Regions from separate parts of the Desulfofundulus salinus genome, predicted to be linked through region 4. Evidence: riboswitches for the same ligand, from Rfam matches in the RefSeq annotation. Region 4 holds a riboswitch; each other region holds the start of a gene.
What was found. Region 4 has a riboswitch for cyclic di-GMP ahead of D7024_RS07845 (HD-GYP domain-containing protein). Riboswitches for the same ligand answer to the same signal wherever they lie in the genome.
Positions count from the first base shown of each region.

Region 1 (2,195 bases), 140 kb from region 4:
ATGCTGGTGAACATGGGCAGGAGCACCGAAAGGACGATGAACCCCACTATGCCGCCCAGGAAGACAATCAGCACCGGCTCCAGCACGCTGGAGAGACGGCCCACGGTGATGTTCACTTCCTGGTCGTAAAAGGCGCCGATGCGGACCAGCAGCGCGTCCAGGCTGCCGGTTTCTTCCCCCACGGCAATCATGCGGATGACCAGCGGGGGGAAGATGCCGCTTTCTTCCAGGGGGCCGGCCAGGCCCTGCCCCTCCCGCACGCTCTCCTGCGCCCTGGCCACGCCGGCCGCCACCACCTGGTTGCCGGCGGTTTTCTTCACCACTTCCAGGGCCTGGATGATGGGCACCCCGCCTTTGAGCATGGCGGCCAGGGTGCGGGCGAAGCGGGCAATAATTATTTTTTTCAGCACCGGTCCGAATACGGGCATTTTCAGGACCAGGCGGTCCCAGATCTCCCGGCCCCGGGGCGAGGCCCGCAGGCGCTGAAAGCCAAAAGCCGCCGCCAGCGGAAACAGCGGGAGGAGGTACCAGTAGCGCCCCACCAGGCGGCTGGCTCCCATCACCACCCGGGTGGGCAGGGGCAGGGACACACCCAGGTTCTGGATGGTATTGATGATGGGGGGCAGGACGAAGGTGAGCACGAAGGTGAGGATGACCACGGCAAAGCCCAGGACCATGGTGGGGTAGGTGAGGGCCGACTTCACCTTTTCCCTCACCTCGTGTTCCCTCTCAAAATGTCCGGCCAGGCTCTCCAGCACCTCGTCCAGCACGCCGCCCACTTCCCCGGCCTCCACCATGCTGATGAAGATCTCGGGGAAGACCGAGGTGTAGGCGCCGAAGGATTCGGCCAGGGAGTGTCCCTGCTCCAGGCGGGCGGTCACCCCGCGCACCACCTCTTTGAGCACCCGGCCCTCCACCTGCAGCTCCAGGATGCGCATGGCCCCCACCAGGGGCACGCCGGCGCTGACCAGGGTGGAAAGCTGGCGGCAGAAGAGGGCCAGCTCCCTCAGCCTGACTCCACGCCGGAATGAAGGCAGCCGCATAGGCAGGCTGACGCCCCCCCGCACGGCCCGGATCTGCACGGGGATGAGCCGCTGGCCCTGCAGTATCCTGGCCGCCTCCCTTGGTCCGCTGGCTTCCAGCCGGCCGGAAACCACCCTGCCGGTTAAATCCCGGGCCCGATAGGCATAGACGGGCAAAGCTCCCCTCACCACCTCCCGGAAATAAAAATCCAGGCGACGCGCCTGGAAGTACGTGCCGGAAAGTTCGGCAGCCCGGCTGCCATGGCGGCCTTGCATGCCGCTTTAGGCCCGCGGCTTTGCGCCCCTGCCTTTCGGCAGGTTTGCCTTTTTTCGCTTTGCCGCACTCTTCCTGAAAACTATCTTAACGGCAGCTGCCCTGCCAGTCAATAACCAGCTGGTTGTTTTAAATCATTTTTAACAAATTTTCGGCATCAGCCGCCCGGGCCAGGGCCTCCTCCCTGCCGATCACCCCTGTACGGACGAGGTTTCTTAAAGCCATATCCAGCGTCTGCATACCGTACCTGGCCCCGGTCTGCAGGTGGGAGATAATCTGGTGGGTCTTCCCCTCCCGGATGAGGTTGCGGATGGCCGGCGTGGCCACCAGGATTTCCAGCGCCGCCACCCGGCCGGGACGGTCCCTGCGGGGCAGCAACTGCTGGGCAATCACTCCTTCCAGGGCGCCGGCCAGCTGCAGCCGGACCTGCTGCTGCTGATGGGGCGGGAAAACGTCGATGATGCGGTCGATGGTCTGGGCTGCGCTGGTGGTGTGCAGGGTGGCCAGCACCAGGTGACCGGTTTCGGCGGCGGTGATGGCCGTAGCGATGGTCTCCAGGTCCCGCATCTCCCCCACCAGGATGACGTCGGGGTCCTCCCGCAGGGCCGCACGCAGGGCGGCGGCAAAAGAAAGGGAGTCCCGGCCGATTTCCCGCTGGTTGACCAGGCTCTTCTTGTGCCGGTGGACGTACTCGATGGGGTCTTCCAGGGTGATGATGTGCAGGCGGCTTTCGCTGTTGATGAGGTCGATCATGGCCGCCAGGGTGGTGGACTTGCCGCTGCCCGTGGGCCCGGTAACCAGCACCAGGCCCCGGGGCCGCCTGGCCAGGTGGGCCACCACCTCGGGCAGGCCCAGTTCATCGAAGGTGGGGATGCGCTCCGGGATGAGGCGGATGGCCA
Region 1 is NZ_RBWE01000001.1:1,390,333-1,392,527, reverse strand. It holds gene D7024_RS07095 (type II secretion system F family protein) at 1-1,298, opposite strand, end outside; cyclic di-GMP riboswitch class I at 1,266-1,357, opposite strand; gene D7024_RS07090 (type IV pilus twitching motility protein PilT) at 1,426-2,195, opposite strand, start outside.
Region 1: another riboswitch for cyclic di-GMP. It lies ahead of D7024_RS07095 (type II secretion system F family protein); the one in region 4 lies ahead of D7024_RS07845 (HD-GYP domain-containing protein).

Region 2 (2,195 bases), 980 kb from region 4:
GTCCTGAACGATAATCCTGACGGTGTCCCCTGACTGCCTGGCTTGCCAGCAACCGCCCCCTGCATGTTTGAGAGCATTGGCCAGCGCCTCTGTCAAGCACAAGGCAATCGCATGCTGCCTGCGGCTGTCGAGAACAGGCAAGGCTTCCCGCATTGCCCGGCGGGCTTCCGGAATGTCATGGGTCTGCCGGACCTCACCCCTGGCCAGTTCCGTCCCTTCTGAGATCACTTTTTCCATTTCTCCACTATTCACCAGGTATAACCGGCCCCCCGTTACCGCCGCTATGGCCTCCCGGTAAGCCTGCATCTCCTGCTGGTGCATCTTTCTCTCCTTTTCAATCACCTCGGTGATGTCAAAGGCCAGCAGTCCACCGCTCCTGTGGTCGAAGGGCACGCCGTGAAGGTCAAACACCTTTTGCCCGTCAGCGCTAATGATCACCTCGCGGCGGTGTTCGGCCTGGCGGATAGCCTGGCGCATCAGTTTTTCCGCTTCTTCCATAGGCAGGTCCAGGTCAGCCTGGCCCGAAAGGTAGCGGAAGCGCCCTCCTTCATATTTCATCACCTTCCCCACCCTGAGAGCGTTAATTAGTTCGGATTTCTCCACCTCAGCCAGCAGTTTCTCCCTGACCAGGTCCTGAAGGTGCTCCGGCAAGTGCCGGGAAATCTCCTGTATTAGCTCGCCGGCGCTTCCGGCCAGCAACTGATACTCCTCCCTGCTAAGACGACGGGCAGTCCCCTGCTTCCGGTGGACACACAGGATATCAAAAACGTGGACGTTATTTTTCCCTTTGAACGGTACCCCGGCCACCTCGACCCACAAGTTTTCCTGCAGCCTGATTACATACCGCCCCGGAACAGGAGCTTCCGTTTCCAGCCCAAACTCCGTGGTATTTAACACCAGGATGCGAGCCGGATACTGCCTGCCATGCTCATCTTCCAGTAACACCCGGACAGGCGGCGAAGGCACCCGCCGAAGGGGGCTTAGCTGGACAAAATACTGGCACTCCACACAAGGACGGTCCGGTTCTTTCTTTGCGCATTCAAGACACCGTTGCATTTTTTCACCACCCTTCTGCCTTTCAGCCCCTCCCGGCCCTATGCCCTTTCAATTGCCACAATACTGCCAGCAAACGTCCCAGCCATTGGCTCTGTTAGAGTCGACCTCTATACCCCAAATGGATAAACATACTTTTATAAGCAGGAACGACAGCCTGACCAGGCTGCCGCAACAAAACATCATTAAAAAGAAAACAATCAATACCTTTATCGCGGCAGCCTGGCAGTCATACCCTTTAGGGCTGCAGACCCATGGCTTTGCGCCCCACCCTTTCGAGTGGTTTGCCTTTAACACAATAAAGACAGTAAAGTTTTTAATTTAACACTTAAAAGGCTGATTCAACACCGCCAGAACACAGAAAATTTCCGACCAGCGAAAAATTCAGCCCCTGAAGATCCATAACCACCGGTACCAAAGCCATGTCCGCAAACAAGATACCTGCACCCAAAAGTTAATATACGATATCTATATTTTATTTTCCTTTCCGAAAGAAGCAAGACAATGTAATATAACACGATTCTACTTAATGTCAAGTTTTACCACACCATGACCTCCAGTCATTTCAAAGTGAACTATCCCCAAATTATCCCTATTTCGCTAATTTCGCCGGTTTCGCCAGAAACAATAAACGCCGCAAACCCTTGCGGCGTCTAGCTTTTTTGGAGCTGGTGGTCGGATTCGAACCGACGACCTGCGCATTACGAGTGCGCTGCTCTACCCCTGAGCCACACCAGCACTTTTCTGTTGTCTCACTTGACTAACCGGCGCATTACTTATATTAACGCATGTAGGGCCATTTGTCAATTGGTATCGCCCGGTGGGGCCGGGTCGTACGCCTTCGAGTTGCAATAGCTGCAGTTTTAAGGGCAGGCCGCCGCTAAAACCGCCGGGTGATCCATCCCGGCGGATTACCCGGTGGCAGGGAATGACCAGAGGAACCCGGTTGGCCCCCAAAGCCCCGCCCACGGCCCGGGCGGCCCGGGGATTCCCGACGGCTGCCGCCACCTGCTGGTACGACCATAATTCACCGTACCCGATGCGCCGTACAAAATCCAGCACCCGGGCCACAAAAGGGGTGCACCAGGAAAGATCCACGGGAATATCCGCAAAGGAAAGCGGCCGGCCCTGGAAGTAATGGT
Region 2 is NZ_RBWE01000001.1:552,124-554,318, reverse strand. It holds gene D7024_RS02850 (ATP-binding protein) at 1-1,056, opposite strand, end outside; cyclic di-GMP riboswitch class I at 1,267-1,352, opposite strand; tRNA gene D7024_RS02845 (tRNA-Thr) at 1,717-1,791, opposite strand; gene D7024_RS02840 (methylated-DNA--[protein]-cysteine S-methyltransferase) at 1,771-2,195, opposite strand, start outside.
Region 2: another riboswitch for cyclic di-GMP. It lies ahead of D7024_RS02850 (ATP-binding protein); the one in region 4 lies ahead of D7024_RS07845 (HD-GYP domain-containing protein).

Region 3 (2,195 bases), 760 kb from region 4:
TTTTTTATGCCCGTTATCAACCTCTCCATCTCTCATTCCCCCCTGGAAGCAGAAAGATCCCCGGCAAATTCCTCGTCCAGCTTCTTTCTAATCTCTTCCGCTCTTTCATGCCCGAGAAGCCTGGCCAGGATTTCTACATACCTGGTGATAAACTTCATAAACATGTCTTCGACCGGCAGGTCCGGGTTTTCCTCCAACCTGGCCGCCATCTTCGCGCACGATATCCCATTTTGATCGTACTGCAGGAGTTCTATTTCCTTGTATTCCAGCGAAACCTCCCATACGACCCTTTCCACCAGAAGATTCACGGAAAACGTCCCAAGGTACTTGGACGACGCGGTCCACATTTCTCTCAGCAAAGTTTCATAGTGCCCGATCCGTTTTTCGATGATTTCGCTCACAACAGCCCCCTCCATTTCAGCTAAAAGCTATCGCTCCAGTATGAACAAGGCCCGGTTTCCCGGTTAGTTATTTCGCAAGTGCTTAACACCTCCAGGAATATCATCAGTGATCCGGTAGAGTTCAGGATCTATTCCCTCAGGCACGACCCGGCAGCAAAACACTTCCACCAGCTGCGGGTCGAATTGAGTACCAGCACAGCGGAAGAGCTCCTCTGAGGCCATTTCTTTAGACATCCTGGGCCGGTAAACCCGATCCGAAGTCATGGCATCAAAACTATCAGCCACGGCCAGAATTCGCGCCCCCAGGGGAATGGCCTCACCCCCCAATCCTTCCGGATACCCGCAACCGTCATATCTTTCGTGATGGTAAAGGGCCATAAGGCTGATGGCTTTCATCCCCGGTATGGCCGAAAGGATTTCATAACTATAAACAGGGTGCTTTTTTATTTCCTCCCACTCCGCGGCTGTCAGTTTGCCCGGCTTATGCAGGATAGCACTGGAAATGCCCAGCTTTCCTATGTCGTGGAGCAACCCGGCCAGGTATATACGATTCTGTTCCTTTTCAGGCATACCCAATTTCTTCGCGAGCGCAGCAGCATAGGCAGCCACGCGCCAGGAATGATTGGAAGAAACCTTAAACCGGACCTCATGTAATTTCATCAACGCCCGGGCAGCATGGATAAATGTGGATTTCATGGAAGCACCTCAACGTATTTATTCTAAAAATTTCTTTAGAAAATGAAAAGCCGCAGGGAGAAAAATTTTACGCTTCCCTGCGGCTTCCCTTCTCCCCTTGCAACCCAGCCGTCATGGTTCCCCGCGGGGAACTTTAGACCTGTGGCTTTGCGTCCCCGGCTTTCGCCGGGTTTGCCCTCCGGAAAGTTGCGACTTTTCAAGAGGTATTTCAACATTTTTTCAAGATGTATTTCAACATTACCGTTAACTTTTCCTCCTGATTAAGGTGATTTTCGGTAATATCAACGGCATCCTCATCCTGAGAAAACCGTTCCAACGGCCCGGTAATAAAGGGCCGGTTCTGGGAAAACTCAAGCCTGAGTTGCTTCCTGGCCGTGCTCCGGCCAACCCCATTACACCGAATCCGCGCGGACCCGCATGAACGGGGTGTGAGAGGAGGGGGTTAGCCGCCCCCTCCTGCTCGATATCCTAAAAGCTCTTGCGTTAATCAATCCCCGCCGGCGGTCGGGGCACCTACATACGGAAGCGTACGGCTAACCTGTCCAGTTCGCCAGCCAGCGCGGTAAGCTCTTCGGTAGAGGCAGAGACTTCCTCCATTGCCGACGTCTGCTCTTCTGTTGTCCCGACAACGTTCTGCACGCCAGCCGACATTTCTTCCGCAGCGGCGGCCACCTCCTGGACCTGCCGCGCAACATCCTCGATGGCAAGGTTGATGGCCTTGATATTAGCCCCAACCTCGTTGATCACCCTGCTTCCCTCCGTGACCTCCGCCGCCCCGGCAGCCATAACTTCGACCGCCTTCCTGGACTCATTCTGGATCGTGGTGATCAGTTCGTAGATCTCCTTGGCGGCGCTGGCCGACTGCTCGGCCAGCTTACGGACTTCCTCGGCGACGACGGCGAAGCCGCGGCCCTGTTCCCCAGCACGGGCGGCTTCGATGGCAGCGTTCAGGGCCAGCAGGTTCGTCTGGTCGGCGATCTGGGTGATCAAGTCTACTATCTGGGTAATCTGGCCCGCGGTCTGGTTGAGAGCATTGATGGCGGAAGAAACGTTGGCGCTTGCCTGCTCAATGGCCTTCATCTGCCCGATAACCCGCTC
Region 3 is NZ_RBWE01000001.1:2,294,665-2,296,859, forward strand. It holds gene D7024_RS11720 (DUF7125 family protein) at 1-29, opposite strand, end outside; gene D7024_RS11725 (hypothetical protein) at 33-401, opposite strand; gene D7024_RS11730 (HD-GYP domain-containing protein) at 465-1,097, opposite strand; cyclic di-GMP riboswitch class I at 1,193-1,283, opposite strand; gene D7024_RS11735 (methyl-accepting chemotaxis protein) at 1,611-2,195, opposite strand, start outside.
Region 3: another riboswitch for cyclic di-GMP. It lies ahead of D7024_RS11730 (HD-GYP domain-containing protein); the one in region 4 lies ahead of D7024_RS07845 (HD-GYP domain-containing protein).

Region 4 (2,195 bases):
AGTGCTGGTCCTTACCACCAGCAACGGCACCCGGGCCCTGAACGGCGCGGCAAAAGAGGCCCACACTGTGCTGGTGGGAAGCCTGCTCAATGCCCGGGCCGTGGCTCAAAAGGCCTGCCGTCTGGGCAGGGATATAACCATGGTTTGCGCGGGCACGCAAGGTCAATTTTCCCTGGAGGATACCCTGGCAGCGGGAATGGTGGTGCTGGAGATTGTGGAGATGCTGGACCCGGGCTGGCTTTGTTCAAACCACCAGCCGTCTTCCTCCCTGGACCTTGCCGACTTCGCCGTAGCCGCCCTGCACCTGGCCCGAACCTACCGGGACAACACCCGCCGGGCTTTTGACCACTCCCGCCACGGGCGCAGGCTTTTAAACATGGGGCTGGCGGCTGATCTGGACTGGTGCGCTTCCCTGAACACCTTCCAGGTGGTGCCGGTGGTAAAAAAGGAGAGTAGCTATTTAATCATTGAAAAGTGTTGAAAACTGCTATATTCGGTTCGCCAGGAGCAACAAGGCCAGGAAAATAAACTCCGCCGCTCTTGAGCTTTGGACGATGGCACGAAAAAACAGGTGACCCCCTCTTGCGTTTGGCCGGCAAATATGCTAAAATAACACATGCAAGCGGGTTGGCCCCGCGGTAAACTACAAAACGGGCGCGTAGCTCAGTGGGAGAGCGCTTGACTCACATTCAAGAGGTCGCTGGTTCGAAACCAGCCGTGCCCACCAGCAAAATCAGAGCCCCGGAAAACGGGGCTTTTTGCTTTGCCCGAAAAACCTTGATTTTAAAGGACTCAAGTATGCTAAAATTATGTCGAAATAAGGTAGTGGGGTCGAAAAGTTAAAAAGCTATTTTGTTCAATCCGAATCCTGGAGGGCAAACCCGGCGAAAGCCGGGGGCGCAAAGCCACAGGTCTAAGGTTCCCCAAAGGGTTGCTACGGGGAACTATGACGGCTGGGTTGCAAGGGAGAAAGGTAGCTGCAGGAAAGCGTATACTTGTCTCCCTGCGGCTTTCTTAATTTGGAATAACGTAAAAGGCGGAGGTTTGAGCAAGTATGAAAGAATCCCTTATAGAACGTCAGTTCGGGGGGGGGGGGGTAACCTGTCTACATCTGGCCTTATTTATTAGCCCTATAAACAACTCTTTTGGGGTTCCCCTTCTTTGGTTCCCTCCTTTTTGGTTCCCCTTTTTACGCTCCCCACCCTTGTACCCGCCACCATCATTCCTATAAGAAACTGTTCTCATGAGTTTTTTCTACCGTTTCCATGGTAATTTCCATGATAGAGGTGTTTCCATGAAGCCCACACTTATTAACGCTGCTCGGGTACTGGTTCGGGTGCAGGAATCTCGATTTAAGTCGGACTGCCTGCATTCTCAGCGCGTGGCCTTTTATGCGCTCCTGCTGGCCAGGGAATTGGGATTGGACGAAAAATACCAGAAACGCGTCTACTTAGCTGGCCTTCTGCACGACATAGGCAAAATAGGAATCCCTGACTATATACTGTTTAAACAGGGCAAGTTGACTGCCGAGGAATGGGAGGAGATAAAAAAGCACCCGGTTTTCAGTTATGAAATTCTCTCAACCATTCCCGGTATGAAAGAAATTAGTCTCATGGTACTGCATCACCACGAGAGATACGATGGAACGGGCTATCCCGCTGGACTTGTAGCTCAAGATATACCTCTGGGGGCGCGCATTTTAGCCGTTGCCGACAGCTTCGACGCCATGACCACGGAGAGGATCTACCGACCTTTTCCATTATCCCGGGAAGAGGCTCTGAAGGAAATGCACTGCTGTGCCGGAGGGCAGTTTGATCCACTTTTGGTGGAAGTTTTTAGTCGCTTGATAGGACGGGGAGAAACTGATTTGAGCCTCTACGAACGAGAATTTACGACTAGTTTTTATCCCTGAATCCGGGCGAACTTAAGCGTTTGAACCAGAGGGTGCAAATCCCGACTGTACGGACCAGCAGGTAAATAGTTCACCAGTTGGACTTAAATTTAAACGTTCACGAAAAGGAAAGGGTGGGGTTAAGTTGCTGTTCTTTAGAAAGAAAAGTGAGCCGGGTACCTCCAATACCTTCAATTCGGGTGATTTGCTTTTTGGGCTTAGCGTAGGTCGTTTCATTATGGCGCACACAGATCTCCTGGCCCTGTGGAGCCGCTTGAGGGCAGATGAAGCGGCCCGCGAGGCG
Region 4 is NZ_RBWE01000001.1:1,531,973-1,534,167, forward strand. It holds gene D7024_RS07835 (2-phosphosulfolactate phosphatase) at 1-481, shown strand, start outside; tRNA gene D7024_RS07840 (tRNA-Val) at 653-727, shown strand; cyclic di-GMP riboswitch class I at 865-966, shown strand; gene D7024_RS07845 (HD-GYP domain-containing protein) at 1,295-1,912, shown strand; gene D7024_RS15365 (methyl-accepting chemotaxis protein) at 2,037-2,195, shown strand, end outside.